Regions from separate parts of the Rhizobium sp. ERR 1071 genome, predicted to be linked through region 3. Evidence: predicted binding sites of a transcription regulator. Region 3 holds the regulator's gene; each other region holds the start of a gene.
The links. The regulator LexA, encoded in region 3, represses DNA repair genes until DNA is damaged. The targets are predictions, from matches to a motif close to TGTTCNNNNTGTGTTCNG.
Positions count from the first base shown of each region.

Region 1: a site for LexA is predicted at 3,450-3,467, ahead of FBZ99_RS12415 (ATP-dependent helicase). Genes of this name have one in related genera too.
Region 2: a site for LexA is predicted at 4,097-4,114, ahead of FBZ99_RS24525 (helicase-related protein). Genes of this name have one in related genera too.

Region 1 is NZ_VITM01000003.1:473,988-481,652, forward strand. Features, by position in the region: gene secD (protein translocase subunit SecD) at 1-2,345, shown strand, start outside; gene FBZ99_RS12410 (SMP-30/gluconolactonase/LRE family protein) at 2,394-3,269, opposite strand; gene FBZ99_RS12415 (ATP-dependent helicase) at 3,541-5,610, shown strand; gene mmsB (3-hydroxyisobutyrate dehydrogenase) at 5,903-6,784, opposite strand; gene FBZ99_RS12425 (enoyl-CoA hydratase/isomerase family protein) at 6,807-7,665, opposite strand, start outside.
Region 2 is NZ_VITM01000008.1:171,041-178,705, forward strand. Features, by position in the region: gene FBZ99_RS24505 (acetyl-CoA C-acetyltransferase) at 29-1,210, shown strand; gene FBZ99_RS24510 (beta-ketoacyl-ACP reductase) at 1,372-2,097, shown strand; gene FBZ99_RS33260 (hypothetical protein) at 2,313-2,486, opposite strand; gene FBZ99_RS24515 (YMGG-like glycine zipper-containing protein) at 2,635-2,889, opposite strand; gene FBZ99_RS24520 (DUF3309 family protein) at 2,935-3,090, opposite strand; gene FBZ99_RS24525 (helicase-related protein) at 4,356-7,493, shown strand; gene FBZ99_RS24530 (RNA-binding S4 domain-containing protein) at 7,497-7,665, shown strand, end outside.
Region 3 is NZ_VITM01000001.1:442,312-449,976, reverse strand. Features, by position in the region: gene lpxB (lipid-A-disaccharide synthase) at 1-1,176, shown strand, start outside; gene gltA (citrate synthase) at 1,204-2,493, opposite strand; gene FBZ99_RS02235 (ComEC/Rec2 family competence protein) at 2,775-5,252, shown strand; gene lexA (transcriptional repressor LexA) at 5,233-5,955, opposite strand; gene FBZ99_RS02225 (VOC family protein) at 6,375-7,262, shown strand; gene kdsA (3-deoxy-8-phosphooctulonate synthase) at 7,259-7,665, shown strand, end outside.

The DNA.
Region 1 (7,665 bases), on a different contig from region 3:
AATCGCTGCAGCAGGACGCGCGCCGCGTGCTGCGCGACAAGAACATCCAGACCCGCTCGATCGTCCGCAATGGCGACCAGATCGTCGTGACGCTCAGCGACGCCTCGCAGAGCAGCGATGCCGTGACGCAGCTGCAGACGCTGGCCAATACGATCACGTCGGGCCTCTCGGCCGGCCAGTCCGATCTCAACATCAAGCCGAATGGCGCGACGATCGCGATGTCCTTCTCGCCGGCCGGTATTTCGGCCAACGTCGATTCCGCCGTTCAGCAGAGCCTTGAAGTTATCCGCAAGCGCGTCGACCAGGTGGGCGTTGCCGAGCCAACCATTCAGCGCGTCGGTCCGAACCGCGTTCTCGTCCAGCTTCCCGGCGCACAGGATCCGTCGCACCTGCGCGAGCTTCTCGGCTCGACCGCGAAGATGTCCTTCCATCTGCTGGCCGATAACGTCGACCCGAACAATCCCGGCCCCGGCGTCACCATCATGAAGGACGAGCAGGGCAACAGCTATCCGGTTCTCGACCGCATCGAACTGTCCGGCGACCGCCTGACGGATGCCCGCGTCAGCTTCGATCCGAACACGCACGAGCCGCTCGTCACCTTCCGCTTCGACAGCGCCGGCGCCAACCGGTTTGCCGAAATCACCCGCGAAAATGTCGGCAAGCCCTTCGCCATCGTCCTCGACAACAAGGTTCTGAGTGCGCCTAATATCCGCGAGCCGATCACCGGCGGCTCGGGCCAGATCTCCGGCAACTTCACCGCAGACAGCGCCACCACGCTTGCAGCCTTGCTGCGCGCCGGTGCCCTGCCGGCCAAGCTCACCGTCATCGAGGAGCGCACCGTCGGCGCCGACCTTGGTAGCGACGCGATCCAGAAGGGCATCTATAGCGGCCTGGTCGGCTTCGTTCTGGTTGCCGCCTTCATCTTCGTGCTCTATGGCGCCTGGGGGATTCTGGCGAATGTTGCCCTGCTCATCCACACGGTCCTGACCTTCTCGGCCCTGACGCTTGTCGGCGCCACGCTGACGCTGCCCGGCATCGCCGGCGTCGTCCTTGGTATCGGCCTCGCGGTTGATGCCAACGTTCTCATCAACGAGCGCATCCGCGAAGAAACCCGGAAGGGCCGCGGCGCCTTCGCCGCCATCGATAACGGTTTCAAGAAGGCTTATTCGACGATCATCGACGGCAACATGACGGCGCTGATTGCCGCCGCCATCCTGTTCTACTTCGGCTCCGGCCCGGTTCGCGGCTTTGCCGTGACCATGGGTCTCGGCCTCATCATCTCAATGTTCACCTCCGTCGCCTTCGTGCGTGTCGTGATGATCGCCATCACCCGTCGCCGCAAGCTGAAGGTGATCAACATCAGGCCGCTGATCCCCTTCAGCCCCTATGACAAGCACATCCAGTTCATGAAGGCCCGCTTCTTCGGCGTCACCGTCTCGGCGATCCTGTCGCTCGCCTCGGTGGTCCTGTTCATCCATCCGGGCCTCAACTACGGCGTTGATTTCCGCGGCGGTATCCAGATGTCGGTCAAGACCAAGGACGCGGCCGATCTGGCGACGTTCCGCGAGGGTCTGAACACGCTCGGCCTCGGCGAAATCGCACTGCAGTCCTTCGGCGACAATAACAGCCTCCTTGTCCGCGCCCAGCGCCAGGACGGCGGCGAAGAGGCGCAGACGGCGGCAGTGACCAAGCTTAAAGCCGAAATCGTCAAGATCGACCCGAGCGCGACCATCGAAGGCACCGATGTCATCGGTCCGAAGGTTTCGGGCGAGCTTGCCTGGGCCGGCATCCTGTCGGTCGTGATCGCCAGCCTGGCGATGCTGTTCTACATCTGGTATCGCTTCGAATGGCCGTTCGCGGTCGGCGCCATCGTGACGCTGGTGCTCGACGTCACCAAGGCGATCGGCTTCTTCGCGATCACCGGCCTCGATTTCAACCTGACGGCCATCGCCGCGATCCTGACGCTTGTGGGATATTCGGTGAACGACAAGGTCGTGGTCTATGACCGCATGCGTGAAAACATGCGGCTCTACAAGTCGATGCCGCTGCGCGACATCATCGACAAATCGATCAACGAGACCCTGGCGCGAAGCCTCTATACCAACGCCACTGCCTTCCTGGCGCTGGTGCCGATGGCAATCTGGGGCGGCAGCGCCGTCTCCAGCTTCGCGATCCCGATGGTGTTCGGCATCCTCGTTGCCGGCGCCTCGTCGGTCTTCATCGCCGCACCGATCCTGCTGTTCCTCGGCGACTGGCGCCGCCGTCATGCCAAGCCGGTTGCCAATGATACGGCATCGACAGACGGCAAATCCGGTAAGGACAACAAGCAGATTCCTGCGGCATAATAAATGAAAAGAGGACATGCCCGGCTTCGGGGCATGTCCTTCGCCGCCCTACGAAATCGGCGGCATATGCAAAGGCAAGCCCGGACGCGGCGCCGTAATCTTTTCCACGACACCGTTTTCCTGTTCGCTGACGAGCAGATGTTTGCCGTCGACGGTAAAAGCAATATTAGCTGGGCGCGCGCCGTCCGTGCGGATATGACCGGCCATTTTTCCCTCGGCGTCCACCATGGAAATTTCACCCAGGCCGTACATGGCGCAGTAAAGCATGCCGCTGCGATCAAAGGCGAGGCCGGCCGGCCCGCGCAGCGCGTTCACGGCGGGCGATGTCATCGACTGGACAAACATTTCCTGCCTGCCGCCAACGACCTGCCGATAGATTTTTCCAGTCAGTGTTTCACTATAATAGAGCAATCCATCGGCATCGAAGGCAATGCCGCTCGCAAAGAGCAGACCGGCTGCGAGGACACGGATGACCCGTCCCTCAGCCGGATCGATCTGATAGACGCAGCCATTGTAAGCCGCCTTGAAGAAATCGGGATGGATGTGGCCGCCTTCGAGAAGATTGGCAAGACGGATGCCAGAATCAGTCATGTAAAGCAGGCCGTCGGGTCCGAAAGCGAGTGCATTCGGATGCAGAAACGGACCATCCGCGCTACCCTCGATGACTTGCAGGACGCGGCCTTGCGCCGATAATCTGACAAGAGAATTCTCCGGGCCGTTGGCTACCCAGAAACATCCGTCGCCATCGACCGCAATCCCCATCGGCCGGCCGCCGACCCGGCAAAGTTCCTGCGGTACGCCGCTTGCGTCGAAAAGTTTCAGACAGCGGCGACTGGCATCCATTTCCACGACCGTCAGGCGGCCGTCCGGCAAAGCCACGAGGCCGCTAGGCAGACGCAGCCCGGTGGCAATCGTTTCGTTCATGTTTTGAAACCTTCATTCTACGCATTACGAAGCCCCAAAAACTCAAAATGCTGCGCCGGAATGATACATAAGCACGAAGAAGATCCTTTTCGAGCCGGACGAGTGCAAATCCGGATAAGATTCTTGCGCCGGAGGTCATCCGCGTGCAGGCCCTGTTCATCTTGACAGGCTTTGGCGATTCGGAACATCCATAGAACGTCCCTATATTTTCGCGCTTGCGATTCGCCGCATGCCGCGCTCCGCCTGCTGCCGGAGGTATTCAGGAGAGTTGATGACCGCCGCCTATCTGGAAAAGCTGAACCCGGAGCAACGGCTGGCGGTGGAACATGGCACGACGGCAGGCGACGGTCATATTGCCGGGCCGCTGCTCGTCATCGCCGGGGCCGGCTCCGGCAAGACGAATACGCTTGCCCATCGCGTCGCGCATCTAATCGTTAGAGGTGCGGACCCGCGCCGCATCCTGCTGATGACCTTTTCGCGCCGCGCTGCCGCCGAGATGGGCCGTCGCGTCGAGCGGATCTGCCGCGAGGTGCTGGGGGCCAATGCCGGTATCACCGCCGACGCGCTTGCCTGGAGCGGCACATTCCACGGTATCGGCGCGCGTCTGTTACGGGATTATGCCGAGCAGATCGGCATCGACCCGGCCTTCACGATCCACGACCGGGAAGACAGCGCCGATCTCATGAACCTCGCGCGCCACGACCTCGGCTTTTCGAAGACGGAGAACCGCTTCCCGACCAAGGCGACGTGCCTTGCGATCTATTCGCGCTCCGTCAATGCGGAAGCGCCGCTCGACGGCGTGCTGCGGGATTACTTCCCGTGGTGCGCCATGTGGGAGCAGCAGCTGCGTGATCTCTTCGCCTCTTATGTCGAGGCGAAACAGGCGCAGAACGTGCTCGATTACGACGACTTGCTGCTCTATTGGGCGCATATGCTGCAGGAGCCGCTGATCGCCGAGGATATCGGCAGCCGCTTCGACCATGTGCTTGTCGACGAATATCAGGACACCAACCGGCTGCAGTCCTCCATTCTGCTGGCTCTCAAGCCCGATGGCCGCGGACTGACCGTCGTCGGTGACGATGCGCAGTCGATCTATTCCTTCCGCGCCGCGACCGTGCGCAACATTCTCGACTTCCCGAAAGCCTTCACACCCTCGGCCGATATCGTGACGCTCGACCGCAACTACCGTTCGACGCAGCCGATCCTTGCTGCCGCCAACGCTGTAATCGATCTCGCCTCGGAGCGCTTCACCAAGAACCTGCGCACCGAACGGCAAAGCACGGAACGGCCGCGGCTGGTGACGGTGCGCGACGAGGCCGATCAGGCGCGCTACATCGCCGATCAGATACTGGAAAATCGTGAGGGCGGCGTAAGGCTGAAGCAACAGGCAGTGCTATTCCGCACCTCCAGCCATAGCGGCCCGCTGGAAGTGGAACTCACCCGGCGCAACATTCCCTTCGTCAAGTTCGGTGGGCTGAAGTTCCTCGATAGCGCTCATGTCAAGGATATGCTGGCGGCGCTTCGCTTCGCCCAGAACCCGCGCGATCGCGTCGCCGGCTTCCGCCTGATGCAGCTCTTGCCCGGCGTCGGCCCCTCCACGGCGCAGCGCGTGCTCGACCAGATCGGCGAAGAGGCAAGCCCGATTACCGCACTCACCGAACTGCCGCCACCGCCGCGCACGGGAGACGACTGGGCCGCTTTCGTCGAGACGATGCGCAAGGTCAAAAGCGGCAAGGCCGGCTGGCCGGCGGAAATCGGCCTCGTTCGCCAATGGTACGAGCCACATCTGGAACGCGCGCATGAGGATGCCGCGACCCGCCAGGCGGATCTCGTCCAGCTCGAACAGATCGCCGCGGGCTACGGCTCGCGCGAGCGCTTCCTCACGGAATTGACGCTTGATCCGCCTGACGCCACCAGCGATCAGGCCGGCGTGCCGCTGCTGGACGAGGACTACCTGATCCTGTCGACTATCCATTCCGCCAAGGGCCAGGAATGGACGAAGGTCTTCATCCTCAACGCCGTCGACGGCTGCATCCCCGCCGATCTCGCGGTCGGATCATCGGCCGAGATCGAGGAGGAACGGCGGCTGCTCTACGTCGCTATGACCAGGGCGAAGGACAATCTCGACCTCGTCATTCCGCAGCGCTTCTTCGTGCACGGCCAGCATGCGCAGGGCGACAAGCATGTCTTTGCCTCGCGCACCCGTTTCATTCCCGCGACCTTGCTGCAGTTCTTCGAGATTTGCGGCTGGCCGCAGGCACGGCCTGAAAGTGCCGCCGCGATCCGGGCGCGGGAGGTACGCGTCGATGTGGGCGCGCGGATGCGGGGCATGTGGCGGTGAATTGGGGTTATTGAGGCCGGGCGGGTCAGGCATGTTCTTCGATGCCGCCTCCGCAAGTTCCTTCTCCCCTCGGGGAGAAGGTGGCCCGAAGGGTCGGATGAGGGGGTGACGGATTTGAATACGCGGGCTTTCGTGCTCTTGGCGGCCCCCTCATCCGCCTGTCGGCACCTTCTCCCCGAGGGGAGAAGGGGTGCGTAGCAACGACCTCATTTCATATGCGATTCCCCTGCCGCGGGCGGGGGGAGGGTCGGGTGAGGGGCAGCCCTGCACCCGGCTAACTATCCAGCCATCCTCACTTGGCCTCGCGAAACATCTCGATGATTGCCGAAAAATCGCGGCCGCCATTGCCGAGCTTTTCGAAGAGCGCGTAGAGCTGCGCCGCCTCTGCGCCCAGCGGTGTTGACGCGCCGCTGGAGAGTGCCGCTTCCTGAGATAGCCGTAGATCCTTGAGCATCAACGCCGCCGCAAAGCCGGGCTTGTAATCATTGTTGGCCGGAGATGTCGGCACGGGACCGGGCACCGGGCAATAAGTATTGATCGACCAGCATTGGCCGGAGGAAGTCGAGGCGACATCGAAGAGAGCCTGATGCGAGAGGCCGAGCTTTTCGCCAAGCACGAAGGCCTCGCAGACGCCGATCATCGAGATACCGAGAATCATGTTGTTGCAGATCTTCGCCGCCTGGCCGGCGCCGGCATCGCCGCAATGGACGATCTTCTTGCCCATCACCTCGAGCAACGGCTTGGCGGCAGTAAAGCTCTCCGTCGAGCCGCCCGCCATGAAAGTCAGCGTTCCCGCTGCGGCGCCGCCTGTGCCGCCGGAAACGGGCGCATCGAGCGAGAGGCAACCAGCATCACCGGCCATCGCATGCGCCTTGCGGGCGCTATCGACATCGATGGTGGAGCTGTCGATCAACAGGGTCCCCTTGGGCACGGAGCGCAGCACGTCGGTCCAGACGGTGAGGACATGCTGGCCCTTCGGCAGCATGGTCACGACCACCTCTGCATCCGCCAGGGCTTCGGTGAGCACGCTGGCAGGCTTTACCCCCGATGCTTCGGCTGCCTTCAGCACATCATGCGAAAGGTCGAATCCTGTGACGGCGTGGCTGGCCTTGACGAGATTGGCGGCCATCGGGCCCCCCATATTGCCGAGGCCGATGAAGGCGATCCGTGTCATGATGTTTTCCTCCCATGATCGGTTATTTTGCGAAAAGCGGTGGCTGCGCCGGTATGAAGAAGCGGTCGATGGCAGCCGCCGTCACTTCGGCAAGGCTCGCCGGCGACCATTTCGGATTGCGGTCCTTGTCGATGACGGCAGCACGCACGCCTTCGTAGAAATCGTGATTATACAATATGCCCTTGCAGGCGCCGAGTTCACGATTGAGGCATTCGGCAAGATCGGCGCTCCTTCGCCCTGCCCTGAGAAGCCGCAAGGTCAGCTTCAGGCTGGTCGGCGAGCGGCTGGCAATCACGCTTGCGGCTTCAGCGGCAAACTCTCCGGGCTCACCGGCCAAGGCCTTCAGAATCTCCTCCACCGTGTTTGCCGAAAACGCCCGGTCGATCACATCCCGATTTGCGGCAAGCCGGCTTTCGCCGGCGTCTACCGCCATCGTCCGGATCAGCGCATGCACGTCTGGTGCCGTGGCCGAGGTAGACAATGCCGCAATCGCATCGACCAGAGCCGGCAGTTGCGACGATACCACACAGTGATCGGCAAAGCCGGCATGGATGACATCGGCGGCGCCGATGGTCAGGCCTGTTAGGCCCATCCAGGTGCCGGCTTCCCCCGGTGCCTGCGGCAGCAGCCAGGTGGCGCCGACATCCGGGAAATAGCCGATGCCGGTTTCGGGCATGGCGAGGCGCGTACGCTCGGTGACGACCCGATGGCTGCCATGCGCCGAAAGTCCGACGCCGCCGCCCATGGTGATGCCATCCATCAGCACCACATAAGGTTTGGGATAGCGCGAGATGGCGTGGTTGAGCAGGAATTCCTCGCGCCAGAAGGTTTCCGCTTCATCGGAGCCGTCCTTGCCGCTCTGATGCAGCAGGCGGATATCG
Region 2 (7,665 bases), on a different contig from region 3:
TACGTGTCCATTCTGTGAGGAGGCTTCCATGAGCAGTTCATCCATCGTCGTCGCCAGCGCTGCCCGCACCGCTGTCGGTTCGTTCAACGGTGCTTTCGCGACCGTTCCGGCGCATGAACTTGGCGCGGCCGCGATCAAGGGTGCGCTGGAGCGCGCCGGTGTCGATGCCAAGGAAGTCGACGAAGTGATCCTCGGCCAGGTACTTCAGGCTGGCGAAGGACAAAACCCTGCCCGCCAGGCCGCGATGAAAGCCGGCATTCCGCAGGAGGCGACCGCATGGGGCGTGAACCAGCTTTGCGGTTCCGGCCTGCGTGCCGTGGCGCTCGGCCTGCAGCAGATTGCAACGGGTGACGCGAAGATCATCGTCGCCGGCGGCCAGGAATCCATGTCGATGGCGCCGCATGCCGCGAACCTGCGCTCCGGCACCAAGATGGGCGACATGAAAATGATCGATACCATGATCAAGGATGGCCTGACGGACGCCTTCTACGGCTATCACATGGGCATTACGGCGGAAAATATCGCCCGCCAATGGCAGCTTTCCCGCGATGAGCAGGATCAGTTCGCCGTTGCCTCGCAGAACAAGGCCGAAGCTGCGCAGAAGGCCGGCCGCTTCAAGGACGAGATCGTCCCTTTCACGATCCAGACGCGCAAGGGCGACGTCACGGTCGATGCCGATGAGTATATCCGCCATGGCGCGACGATGGAGGCCATGGCGAAGCTGCGCCCGGCCTTCGACAAGGAGGGTTCCGTCACCGCTGGCAATGCTTCCGGTCTCAACGACGGCGCCGCAGCGGCCGTGCTGATGACCGAGGCGGAAGCCTCGCGCCGCGGTATCCAGCCGCTGGCCCGCATCGTCTCCTGGGCGACAGCCGGTGTCGACCCGCAGATTATGGGGACCGGGCCGATCCCGGCCTCCCGCAAGGCGTTGGAGAAGGCCGGTTGGTCGGTCAACGACCTTGATCTTGTCGAGGCCAACGAGGCGTTTGCCGCCCAGGCCTGCGCCGTCAACAAGGACCTCGGCTGGGATACGTCGATTGTCAACGTCAATGGCGGCGCGATCGCCATCGGCCACCCGATCGGCGCCTCGGGCGCACGCGTCCTCAATACGCTGCTGTTCGAAATGAAGCGCCGCGGCGCCCGCAAGGGGCTTGCCACGCTGTGCATCGGCGGCGGCATGGGCGTCGCCATGTGCTTCGAAGCGCTTTAAAATCAAAAAAGTAGAGCAAGATGTCGTCCGAAAACCGCGGGACATTTTCGGCATCACGCTCTGAGGCGTCTTGAAGGGTATTTCCAGAAGAAGTGGTGAAAGCGGAGCGGGCTACCCGAGCTTCGGGCGTCCCGCCTCCGCAACAAAAAGGGGAGTGGCACATGAGCAGAGTGGCATTGGTAACCGGCGGTACGCGCGGCATCGGAGCCGCCATTTCGATGGCGCTGCACAATGCGGGTTACAAGGTGGCGGCAACCTATGCCGGCAATGACGAGAAGGCCCGGGCTTTCCACGATGTGACGGGTATCTCGGTCCACAAATGGGATGTCACCGACTATGAGGCGTGCGGCAAGGGAATTGCCAAGGTCGAGCACGATCTCGGCCATGTCGACATCCTGGTCAACAATGCCGGCATCACCCGTGACGCCATGTTCCATAAGATGACGCCGCAGCAGTGGCATGAGGTCATCAACACCAATCTCACCGGCCTCTTCAACATGACGCATCAGGTCTGGCAGGGCATGCGCGACCGCAGCTTCGGCCGCGTCATCAATATCTCTTCGATCAACGGCCAGAAGGGGCAGATGGGCCAGGCGAACTATTCCGCCGCCAAGGCAGGGGATCTCGGCTTCACCAAGGCGCTTGCCCAAGAAGGGGCCGCCAAGAACATCACCGTGAACGCGATTTGCCCTGGCTATATCGGTACTGAGATGGTGCTGGCGGTGCCGGAGAAAGTGCTGAACGAGCGCATCATCCCGCAGATCCCCGTTGGGCGCCTCGGCGAGCCTGAGGAAATCGCCCGTATCGCGGTTTTCCTCGCCAGCGACGATGCCGGTTTCATCACGGGATCGACCATATCTGCCAATGGCGGCCAGCTCTTCGTATAAGCAATTCCAGAAGAAGCGCAGGGCAGCTTTTCTCATCCGAAGTTGCGTAAAGGTAATGAGATGGAGCGGTTCGGAACTCTTGCGAGAGGCTGAGCCGCTTCAGACCGTTATGGAGCGGGATGCCGAAAAGTGTCAGGGGATTACAGCGGATTCAGATTTAGGCCGACTCATCCGGCTCTAGGGGTGGACTAAGAGTTCCCATTCCCGGCGTGCAATCATCCCCGGTTTGAATTTGCTTGCTGTCGCTGCCGTGGCTTGAATTCCAGAACGACGGCTTCAAGTGCGCCCTGCTGCTTTTCCTTTCCGCGTGCTCTTGCCGCGCTGGCGAGGGCGTAGAAAGTCGTGCCGATGAGCACGAGTGCTGCAATGCTTGCGATGATTGCGGCCATGATGCCGTTCCTTTCTCAAAACACTGCCACCTTCCCCCGGGCGATGCCGCGGGAAGACGATTTTCCTGAGGGAACGGTTGTTCCGTGAGTTTGTTCCAGAACGCGTCCTGACCGGCCGTAAAGGACGATCGGTCAGGCGATGCTGGCTTTAGCGGCAGCGAGCTTCGTAACGGTGACCATACCGATCGCGGTAGATGCAATATCCGCGACGATCTTCCGAGCGTCCGATGAGGTTGCCGACCACACCGCCAGCGACTGCGCCGACAGCGGCGCCACCCCAGCTATGCGTGGCTACGCCGCCAATCAGCGCGCCGGTACCGGCTCCGATGGCCGTGCCTTTTTCCGTAGACGTGCACGATGCCAATGCGCCGAGGACGGCGATCGCGAGGATGATCTTCTTCATGGTGTAGCTCCCTGGTGTTGCGAGGTTTGAACAACAAACCGCGGATCAAATCCGTCCCATCAATAACAGAATAAGGACAATGACGAGAACAAGCCCGAGACCACCCGATGGGCCATACCCCCACGCCCGGCTGTAACCCCAGCTGGGTAGTGCGCCGATCAGCAGCAGAATCAGTATCACAAGCAATACCGTACCAAGCATGATGTGTCTCCTCCATGTCGATCGCTTGAATGTCCCGCCAATATCGCTTCCGATCCGACGTTATCCTTCCAGCGCTTCAGCTCAAATCCGTATCCAGGAACAGGCTGAGTTCCGCAATTCTGTGCAGATAAACTTGCGTGCTCGATAATTGTTCCGGCTAAGAAATAAAAATGCGAGTAGGCGGGAGCCTGGGCCTTAGGGAAACGTTAGTGCGGCAACGTCATATCGCCGTCGCCGGAGCGATGGGAGATCCGTTTGTATGGTTAAAATATGATTAAAATACAATGGCTTGTGGTGAACGAAACGGGAAAGGACCGATGTCTGTGATTCGTCGGCGATTCGTTCTCTATTTGGACTTGGGCTAACCGCGAGCCTCCTCCAGGTACGCCATCAAGGTGCCGGAAGGGCGAAGTGGAGCCCAGGTGAACCGCATAGATGGTGCTTTCGCCGGCCGATTGGTTAATTTGCTGCAGGTTTGTGGGAGGTTCGTCTATTCATGGCAGTGCTATTTCGCGATGCTGTTCCGACGAAATACAATATGTAGCCGTGAACGAATACGATACCTGCCTCTATCCGCGATTCGTCACCGATTCGTTCCGGCTTTGATCGATGTGTTAATGGCTGCAGCTATTGCGTGTATTTGCTGATTCGTTATAGCTGCGCTCGTTAAAAGGTTAATCACAATCGCAGATTCGGCCGGAATTCGGGTCTCAACCATTCAGAGTCCGGTATGTCCGCGGCCGGGAAACACTAAATATTGTGGAGAACAGAAACGGAACCGCCTGGAATCTGCGATTCGTCTCCGATTCGTTCCGGCTTTGGCCCGGATGTTAACGCGATCCTTTGATTCACGCGAAACTTCATTATTTACAGACCATTAACCATAATGCGATCGGAAATTTCGCTGGCTGGGCATTCTCCGCTTGACTCCTTTTGCGCTGGAAAAGTTGCGTAAACAAGATTCAGCATTTGGTGTGAATCTTTTCATTGAAATCCATATGTAGTCGTGAACAAATAAGGAACGCAGTGGAGTCAGCGATTCGTCTCCGATTCGTTCTCAAGCTGTTCCGGAATCGCCGGGACTCGCATGGGATGCAGCCGAAATGTAGCTTATGGTTGAGGCGATCAAATATGAAATCGGTTGTTGTCGTATCTGTTTTTTCATTCGGGTCTTGCCTTTGTCACATATGGTCGTCATCTGTTCGTTTCCTCCAGGAGGAACATGCTGATCGGAAGACGGTAGTTTCTCGCCCATGCACGGACCTATGACTCAGACTTCGCAGCCCATGATCCTGAGCGGACGCGGCGTAACCGCGGTGCTCGGACCAACCAATACCGGCAAAACCCATTATGCTATCGAGCGCATGGTGGCACACGGCAGCGGCGTGATCGGCCTGCCGCTGCGGCTGCTTGCCCGCGAGGTCTATACGCGCGTCGTCGAAAAGGTCGGGGCACACAATGTCGCGCTCGTGACCGGCGAGGAAAAAATATCGCCACCCAATGCGCGCTATTCGGTCTGCACCGTCGAGGCCATGCCGCGCGAGACGCGCGCTTCCTTCGTCGCCATTGACGAGGTGCAGCTTGCCGGTGACCTAGAGCGCGGGCATATCTTCACCGACCGTATCCTGCATCTGCGCGGCCGCGATGAAACCCTGCTGCTTGGTGCCGGCACCATGCGGCCGATTCTCGAACAGCTTCTGCCAGGAATTACGGTTCTCGAACGGCCCAGGCTGTCGCATCTCTTCTACGCCGGGCAGAAGAAGATCACGCGCCTGCCGCAGCGCACGGCGATCGTCGCCTTTTCCGCCGACGAGGTCTATGCGATCGCCGAGCTTATCCGCCGCCAGCGCGGTGGCGCGGCCGTCGTTCTCGGGGCGCTCAGTCCACGTACCCGCAATGCGCAGGTGGCCCTCTATCAGGAAGGTGATGTCGAATATCTGGTTGCGACAGATGCGATCGGCATGGGGCTCAACCTCGATGTCGATCATGTCGCCTTCGCCCAGGACCGCAAGTTCGACGGCTATCAGTTCCGCAACCTCAATCCGGCCGAGCTTGGCCAGATCGCAGGTCGTGCCGGCCGTCACCTTAAGGATGGCACTTTCGGGGTGACGGGGCAGGTGGACCCGTTCGATGACGAGCTGGTGCGCCGGATCGAGGGACACGAATTCGATATGGTCAAGGTGCTGCAATGGCGCAGCAAGGATCTGGATTTCGCTTCGATCGCGGCGTTGCGTGCAAGTTTGGAAGACGCGCCTCGCGTGCAGGGCTTGACGCGGGCGCTGCCTGCGGTAGACCAGCAGGCGTTGGAATATCTGTCACGCGATCTGGAGATAGTCGATCTTGCCAGCAACCCGGCTCGGGTTGAGAAATTGTGGGAGGCCTGTGCGCTTCCCGACTATCGGCGCATCACGCCTGCCCAGCACGCCGATCTCATTGCCGCCCTCTTTTCCGATCTCGTGCGCTATGGCACGGTGAAAGAGGATTTTCTGGCCGAACAGGTGCATCGCGCCGATCGGACGGACGGCGAGATCGACACGCTTTCGGCGCGAATCGCGCAGATAAGGACTTGGACCTATGTGTCGAACCGGCCTGGCTGGCTTGCCGATCCGACACACTGGCAAGAAAAGACGCGGGAAATCGAAGATCGATTGTCCGACGCGTTACATGAGAGGTTGACGAAACGCTTTGTTGATCGCAGGACATCTGTGCTCATGAAGCGCCTGAGAGAGAATGCGATGCTGGAAGCTGAAATCAGTGTGAATGGAGATGTCTTCGTTGAGGGACATCATGTGGGACAGTTGACCGGATTCCGGTTCACGCCTATCGCAGGGACCGAAGGGCCTGATGCCAAGGCTGTCCAGACGGCCTCGCAAAAGGCGCTGGCGCTGGAATTCGAGGCACGTGCCGCACGTCTGCATGCGGCCGGTAACGGCGATCTCGCGATCAGTGCCGATGGCCTCGTGCGCTGGCTCGGCGATCCCGTCGCGCGCCTGTCAGGCAGCGATCATGTCATGCGTCCGCGCGTCATCCTGCTCGCCGACGAGCAGCTGACCGGCAATGCGCGCGATCATGTCGCCGCTCGTATTGAACGCTTCGTGAATCACCACATCAGCACCGTCCTGAAGCCGCTGGACGATCTCCAGCGCGCCGAAGATCTGCAGGGCCTTGCCAAGGGACTGGCCTTCCAGCTGGTGGAGAATCTCGGCGTTCTGTTCCGCCGGGATGTCACTGAGGAAGTGAAGTCGCTGGATCAGGACGGGCGTGCCTCGATGCGCCGCTACGGCGTTCGCTTCGGCGCCTACCATATTTTCGTGCCCGCCCTTCTGAAACCCGCTCCGGCCGAGCTCATTACGCTGCTCTGGGCACTGAAGAATGACGGCCTGGACAAGCCCGGCTATGGCGATCTGATTCCGGTTCTAGCTGCCGGCCGTACCTCGGTCGTTACCGATCCTGGATATGAGCGCACATTCTACAAGCTTGCAGGCTTCCGGTTCCTCGGCAAGCGCGCGGTGCGTATCGACATTCTGGAGCGCTTGGCGGACCTCATTCGTCCGCTGCTGCAGTGGAAGCCTGGCCAGGCTTCGCGCCCCGACGGCGCCTATGACGGCCGTCGCTTCACGACGACGACCGCGATGCTCTCCATTCTCGGCGCGACGCTTGAGGACATGGAGGAAATTCTCAAGGGTCTCGGTTATCGCGCCGATGCGGTCAGGGCGGAGGAGGCCGCGGCCTTCCTCGCCCAGCAGGATGCGGCTGCGGCACCAGCGGCGCCGGCCGCAGATGCCGTTACTGAAAAAGCCGACCATGACGATGCCGATGCTTCGAGCGACGAGCCGGCTAAGGAAACGGAAGCTGTCACCCAGGAAGCAGCTCCGGCTGCGGATGTCTCGGCTGAACCGGTTGCCGTAGCGACTGAGTCTACCGAGGTTACCGAAGCTGGTGCAGTTGCCGCGGAAGCAGCCGAGCCCAAGCCGGTTCTGCTTTGGCGTCTGGGTGGTCGCAATGACCATCAGCAGCGCCAGGGTGGTCGCGGCCATGGCGATCGCCGCGGCCCGCAGGGCGAGGGGCGTGGTCACCAGGGCAATCGCCGTGGCGGCGAGCAAGCCGCCGGTGAAGGAAGTCGCGAAGGCGGTCGTGATCGTCGCGACGGACGCGACAATCGTGAAGCTCGTGGCGGCGATAAGGGTCCGCGCGGCAATCGCGAAGGTGGCCGTCCGCAGCATCAGGGCAACCGTGGCGAACGGGGCGATCGTCAGGAGCGCGGCGACCGGAATGATCGCAACAATCGCGGCGCGTCGCAGCCGCTGCGCTTCGAGGCCAAGCCGCCGCGCAAGGAAAAGCCGATCGATCCGGATTCTCCTTTCGCCAAGCTCGCTGCCCTCAAGGAGCAGATGAAGAAATAGGCCATGACGGACGAGAAACAGCCATTTTCCGGTTCGCGCCAGCGCATCGACAAATGGCTGTTCTTTGCCCGCATGGTGAAATCCCGTTCGCTGGCCCAGCTCTATGTGCAAAACGGCAGTGTCAGGGTGAATGGCGAGCGGATCGCCCAATCGAGCTTCGGCGTCAAGGCAG
Region 3 (7,665 bases):
GCAGCGCCCTTGAAGCTTGCCGTCGTTGCTGGCGAAGTCTCCGGCGATCTGCTGGGTGGCGATCTCGTCGCGGCCCTGAAGCGGCGCTGCGACGGTCCGGTAGAGCTGATGGGCGTCGGCGGCGAGGCGCTGGAGGCGCAAGGTCTGCGCTCGCTCTTCGATTATTCCGAACTCTCGATCATGGGTTTCATCCAGGTCATCAAGCGATTGCCGAAGCTGCTGGCCCGCATCCGGCAGACGGCGGATGCGATTATTGCTGCAAAGCCGGACGTGCTCGTGATCATCGACAGCCCCGATTTCACGCATCGCGTTGCCAAGCGGGTGCGCAAGGCGTTACCCGATCTGCCTGTTATCGATTACGTCTGCCCCAGCGTCTGGGCGTGGAAAGAATATCGCGCACAGCAGATGCTTGCCTATGTCGACCACGTGCTGGCCGTCTTGCCGTTCGAGCCTGCTGCCATGAAGCGCCTGGGCGGTCCGGTAACCACTTATGTCGGCCACCGCCTGACGGTCGATGCCAATCTTGTGGAGACGCGACGTCAGCGCGCCTTGCGCGGTCTGGCCGGCGCCGATGTGGCGAAGACGATCCTGCTTTTACCCGGATCGCGTGCATCGGAGATCAGGCAACTCCTTCCGGTTTTTGAGCGGGCTACCGAAGAACTTAGCCGGAGAAATGATAATGTTCGTTTTCTGCTGCCGACCGTGCCGCGGCAGGAGGCGGTGGTTCGCTCTTTGACGGCTAATTGGCAGGTCAAGCCGGATATACTCGTCGGCCAGGATGCCAAATGGAGTGCCTTTGCCAAGGCGGATGCCGCCATGGCAGCCTCTGGCACGGTGATCCTGGAGCTGGGGCTTGCGGGCGTTCCCGTAGTCTCGACCTATAAGACTGAATGGCTGGCGAAATTCGTGCTGTCGCGCATCAAGATCTGGACGGCCGCCTTGCCGAACCTCATCGCCGACTATGCCGTTCTGCCTGAGCTCATCAACGATGTTCTGCGGCCGGGCATGCTGGCTCGTTATATGGAGCGCCTGTCGAGCGATACGCCGGAGCGTGCGGCGATGCTTGCTGGCTACGATCTGGTCTGGGAACGGATGCAGACGAAGGAGCCGCCTGGCGACAAGGCTGCGCAGATTGTTCTGGACGTTCTAGCCCATAAAAAAACCGGTCATCTCTGACCGGTTTTTTTGTTTCAATACCGAAGCTTAGCGCTTGGAAACAGGCACATATTCGCGCAGCGGAGCGCCGGTGTAGAGCTGGCGCGGACGGCCGATGCGCTGATGCGGATCCTCGATCATTTCGTTCCACTGAGCGATCCAGCCGACGGTGCGGGCAAGAGCGAACAGAACGGTGAACATGGTCGTGGGGAAGCCGAGAGCCTTCAGCGTGATGCCGGAATAGAAGTCGACGTTCGGATACAGCTTCTTTTCGATGAAATATTCATCGGTCAGAGCGATACGCTCCAGTTCAATCGCGATATCGAGCAGCGGATCGTCCTTGATGCCGAGCTCGCCGAGAACCTCGTGCGCCGTCTTCTGCATGATCTTGGCGCGCGGGTCGTAGTTCTTGTAGACGCGGTGGCCGAAACCCATCAGGCGGAACGGATCGTTCTTGTCCTTGGCGCGGGCGATGAATTCCGGAATGCGGTCGACCGTGCCGATTTCGTTCAGCATGTTCAACGCAGCTTCGTTGGCGCCGCCGTGAGCCGGTCCCCAGAGGCAGGCAATGCCTGCAGCGATACAGGCAAACGGATTGGCGCCGGAAGAGCCTGCCAGACGAACCGTCGACGTCGAAGCATTCTGCTCGTGATCGGCATGCAGAATGAAGATGCGGTCCATGGCGCGGGCAAGCACCGGATTGACGACGTATTCTTCGCAAGGAACCGCAAAGCACATACGCAGGAAGTTCGACGCGTAGTCGAGGTCGTTCTTCGGGTAAACAAAGGGCTGGCCGATATGGTACTTGTACGCCATGGCGGCGAGCGTCGGCATCTTGGCGATCATGCGCAGGCTTGCGACCATGCGCTGGTGCGGATCCGTAATGTCGGTCGAGTCGTGATAAAAGGCGGAAAGCGCGCCAACGCAGCCGCACATGACGGCCATCGGATGTGCGTCGCGGCGGAAGCCGGTGAAGAAGCGCGACATCTGCTCGTGCACCATCGTATGGTGGGTTACGCGATAGTCGAAGTCCTTCTTCTGCGCTGCCGTCGGCAGTTCACCGTAGAGAAGGAGGTAGCAAACTTCGAGGAAATCGCCGTGTTCGGCCAGCTGATCGATCGGATAGCCGCGGTGCAGCAGAACGCCTTCGTCGCCATCGATGTAGGTAATGCTCGACTCGCACGACGCGGTGGAGGTGAAACCAGGATCGTAAGTGAAAGTGGAGGTGTTCTTATAAAGGGCACCAATATCAATGACACTCGGGCCGATGGTTCCGGTCTTGACCGGCAGGTCCACCGTCTTTTCACCCCAAGTTAGTTTCGCGCTTTGTTCCGTCATGCTGATCCTCCAAGATTTGGCGGGATTGACGCCATAAAAAGCGCCAAAAGGTTAAGCGACTACCGACTAGCTATATGATCCCGAGCCTAATGCCAAGTTATCCTAACGCTGAATTGTGCAATGCAGTATCAACTTTTGGGCACTGCAGAAGCGCCTCTAATTATGCTAGGCGGCGAAACCGGCCCAATTGAGCCCTGTTTGCGTCGATTTTGGTTGAATTCATCGCCTGCTAACGGCAAAAATCGCGCAAAAGCTGTAGTTTTGCGTGGGGACGGCGGCGAGTGCCTAATTTGGAGGCATCCGAGCAGCGGAAAGAGGGTGGGGACGTTGCTGCGCTCTCGCAGCCTCGCCCTGTTGTTGCCACGAATATCTTGCCCGCCGAAGTGCCGCGACGGGAACGGACGCAGGACCAGACGCGGCTGACATCCCGGCTATTGCGGGTATCAAGCCGCATTCGGCTTGGCACCTTCGGATTGATCGAAGAGGAGGCGGCCCATGGTCGCGCGGTCCTGCTTGCGCCGATCTATATGGGCCTTGGTGCAATTTTCTGGTTCAAGGCTGGCAGCGATCCGCCTCCACAGGCTGTTCTTGTAGGCCTGTTGGTCTTCACCAGCGGCTTCGCGCTCATGCAGGAGGCAGGCAGGCTGTTTCGCCATCTTCTTTTGGCAGGCATGCTCCTTTGCCTGGGCATGGCGCTGGCGCAATGCGAGAGCTGGCGGGTTTCTACCGTCATGCTCGATTCGGCCGTGACCACGACCGTGACCGGTCAGATCGAACGACGGGAATCCTATGACAATGGACGCTGGCGCTATGTCATCCGCGTCGAGGCAACGGAAAAACCTTCCATTCGCCGCGCGCCGCAGCGGGTTACGATCTTCGTGCGCAAGCAGGCGGAACCGTTCGATTTAGGTGATCGGATCCGGGGTAGGGCGCGCCTGACTCCTCCGGCAGGACCAGCATTGACCGGTCTCAATGATTTCGCCTTCAGTTCTTATTTCAACGGTATCGGTGCGAACGGCTTTGCCTACGGAACACCGGAATTACTGTCGCCATCCGGTGATAACGCGGCCGGCTCCTTATTGGATGCGGCCGATATCTGGCTCGCTGGCCTGCGCAACAGCATAGGCGACAGGATCAGGCAAACCTTGCCGGGAGATACCGGCGCCTTTGCCGCAGCGCTTGTCACCGATGAGAGACGCGCAATCTCCAAGGATACGACCGAAGCGCTGAGAATTGCCGGTCTGACCCATATCATTGCAATTTCCGGTCTGAACATGGCGTTGTCGGCCGGCATTTTCTACATCGGCCTACGCTACTTGTTCAGCCTGTTTCCCGGTGTCGCGCAGGCCTGGCCGACCAAGAAGTTCGCAGCCCTCGGCGCGCTTCTCACTGTAACGGCCTATTATCTCATCTCCGGCTTCGGCGTATCCGCCGAGCGTGCCTTCATCATGATGGCGATCATGCTCGTGGCCGTGCTTTTCGATCGGCCATCGATCAGTCTGCGCAACGTCGCACTTTCTGCCATTGTCATTCTTGTACTGTCGCCGTCGCAAGTGCTCGGCCCGAGCTTCCAGATGTCCTATGCCGCAACGCTGGCGCTGGTGTCGGGCTATTCGCTCTGGAAACGGCGGCGGCATCGTGAAAACATCCTGCCGCGCCTTCGTGTACTAAGTCCGCTATTGTTCGTCACACGTTTCTTCGCAGGCGTGACGTCGACCTCGTTCATCGGTGGCGCATCGACCGCTATCTTCTCGATCGAGCATTTTCACCGGTTGGCGACATATGGGCTCGCCGCCAACCTTGCGGCAATGCCCGTCGTTTCTTTCATCGTTATGCCGTTCGGGATGATGGCGATGCTGCTCATGCCGCTCGGTCTCGACGGGCCTTTCTGGAAAGTCACCGGAGAGGGACTGGAACTCGTTATCATGATCGCAAGAACCGTAGCTGGTTGGGGAGGTGACATTACCTTCGGTCGCCAGCCGGCCTGGCTGATGCCCACATTCATTATCGGCTTCCTGATCATGAGCATATTGCGGACCCGGCTTCGCCATCTGGGCCTGCTATTATCGCTCTTGTCCATGGGCTTGGCGGCATTCGGATCTGGCGTACCGAAACCCGACCTGATGATCTCCGAAGATGGCGTCCTGGTCGCATTGCGCCAGGACGATATACTCGCGACCAATCGCGAGAGACCGCAGGCCTTCATTTTCGAACAATGGCAAAAGGCACTGGTTGCGGCGGACCATCAGCCTCCGACCATGCTCCCGGCTGACAGCCGACTTCCACAAATCGGCAAGGCAGATCGTTATAAGCGATTGAACAGTGAAGAACAGAAGGCGGTCCGTATCGCAATGGAAGAAGCCTTGGACCGCACCATGCAAGGCAGTTTCGCCTGCCAGAAAGGAGCATGGTGCGCGGCCATGCTTGAAAACGGCGCGATATTGGTCACTATCGAAAACGCGGCCTACCTGCCTGCGGCTTGCGACACGGGGAACATTATCGTGACGCCAATCCGGCTACGGCTCGACCATTGCCGTTCCGGAGCGATGCTCATAACCGGTGCGACATTGCGCAAAACCGGCTCCATCGAAATGGTGCTTACCGGAGACAAGCCCATCCTCTCAACCGCATTCGAGAACCCGCAGCGTCCCTGGACCAGGCATCGAACCTACGATTGGCGCACCGGCAAATTCGACGCGCCAATTGCGCCCACGTCACCCGCCATCGACAATTCACCGGTCAGTGATAGCGGCGAATAAGGCCAACGAGCTTGCCTTGGACCTTCACGCGATCCGGTCCGAAGATGCGGGTTTCGTATGCCGGGTTTGCAGCCTCAAGCGCGATGGAAGCACCCTTGCGACGGAAGCGCTTCAGTGTCGCCTCTTCGTCATCGACCAGCGCCACGACGATGTCGCCGGGATTGGCCGTCGTCGAATTGCGGATGATGACCGTATCGCCGTCGAAGATGCCGGCATCGATCATCGAATCCCCACGAACTTCAAGCGCATAATGTTCGCCGGAGCCGAGCATGTCGGCGGGAACAGTGATGTCGTGCGTATTGTTCTGGATGGCAGAAATCGGAACACCGGCAGCGATCCGGCCCATTACGGGCACCGACGCCGAGCCATTGTGATCGTCATTTGCCACCTTCGACGGAGCGGGCGGGGCAACGGGCTGCGGCTTTCCGAGGCTGCCTTCGATAACGCTCGGAGAAAAGCCGCGGCGCTGCTGCAGGCTCGGATTATAGGCGTCGGGAAGCTTGATGACTTCGAGCGCTCTGGCCCGGTTCGGCAGCCGGCGGATAAAGCCCCGCTCCTCCAGCGCCGTGATCAGGCGATGAATACCGGATTTCGATGCCAGATCCAATGCATCCTTCATCTCGTCGAAGGATGGTGGAACACCGGATTCCTTCATGCGTTCGTGAATGAAGAGAAGCAGTTCCTGCTGCTTGCGCGTCAACATCGTCTTGGAACCCCAGAATCAAGAAAAGCTGCGAAACAAATCCAGAACGGACACTATATGTTCCATATGTGTTCCGCAAGTACTTAAATTTCGGTAAAGCCTTGTGAGGTCAGTTAAATAATTGCCATTTGCGAATGGATCGGCTCGGAACATCGGCGCGCTATGTCTCCGTTAACTTACGGAAAAATAAGAAAAATGCCGCTCTACTCGCTTCCGCGACTTTGTCGTTCAGCCCGTGCGCCGAGCATTTGGATGAACGTGCCGCGCGGCTGCATGAGCCAGCCATGGCAGAGAATCAGCAATCACGTTTGCGAGATTGCCTTCGATCCATGTCGTGTGCTCCGGGTGTTCCATGCTTCCATCTTGAATTGCGCGGGGGATGGGCGCAAATCTGCTTCGGCAAGCAAACAGGAGAAGCCATGATTTCGTCTCCGCATCCGCTGGATCATCTCGTGCTGCCGACCGTCGATATCGCTTTGGCACGCGAGCGCCTCGGCAAGCTCGGTTTTACAGTGGCTCCAGATGCGCGCCATCCCTTTGGCACGCAGAATGCCTGCGTCTTCCTTGCCGATAAAACCTATCTCGAACCTCTGGGCGTCGCGTCTGCGGAGCAGTGCGAGAAGAGCATCATGGATGGCAATGTTTTTGTTGCCCGCGATCAAGCCTATCGCTTCCGGGTGGGCGAAAATGGCTTTTCGGCAGTGGTGTTCGGTACGGATGATGCGGTGGCGGATGATAAGCGTTTCAAAGCGGCTGCGATTTCGGCGGGGCGAATGCTGGATTTCTCCCGTCCGATGAAGATGCCGGATGGAACGGAAACCACGGCCGGTTTTCGTCTTGCCTTCGCCGCCGATCTGCGCGCGCCGGATTTTCTCGCTTTCTGCTGTCAGCGCATCAATCCGCTGCCGGCTGACCGCAGTGTGCTCGAGCGTCACGAAAACGGCGTGACTGGTATCGCGCGGGTAGCGCTTTGCGCGCCGAAGCCGGCGGCCTATCGCGGCTTCTTCGAGGAGCTTGTCGGTGGCCCGCGCATTATGGAGCATTCCTTTGGCCTGACGATCAAGGCTGCCAATGCCGATCTGGAGATTTTGACGCCGGAAGGAATGGAGGCATTCTATGATCTACCTGTTCGCACGAATGATCCGGGGCTCAGAGCACGTGCAATCCTTTTCAAAACGCGCGATCTTTCCGTGACATCGTCGCATTTCACTGCTAACGGCGTCACCTATACGCGTAAGAACAATCGTCTATTGGCGAGGTTGGCACCCGGTCAGGGCGCATTGTTCGCCTTTGAGGAGATAATATGAGCACGAATTCGGAAGTCACCGTCGGCGAGGGTGCCTCCAAGGTCCTCTTTTCCAATACTGCAAAGCTGTCGCTGATTGCCGGCCCCTGCCAGATGGAAAGCCGCGACCATGCGTTCATGGTTGCCGGCGTCCTGAAGGAACTCTGCGGCAAGCTGGGCATCGGCCTTGTCTACAAGTCCTCCTTCGACAAGGCGAACCGCACATCGCTGTCAGGCAAGCGTGGCATCGGCCTGGAAAAGGCGCTGGAAGTCTTTGAAGACCTGAAGAAGGAATATGGCTTTCCGGTTCTGACCGATATCCATACGGAAGAGCAGTGCGCCATCGTTTCCAAGACGGTCGATATCCTGCAGATCCCTGCTTTTCTGTCGCGCCAGACCGATCTTTTGGTTGCAGCCGCCAAGAC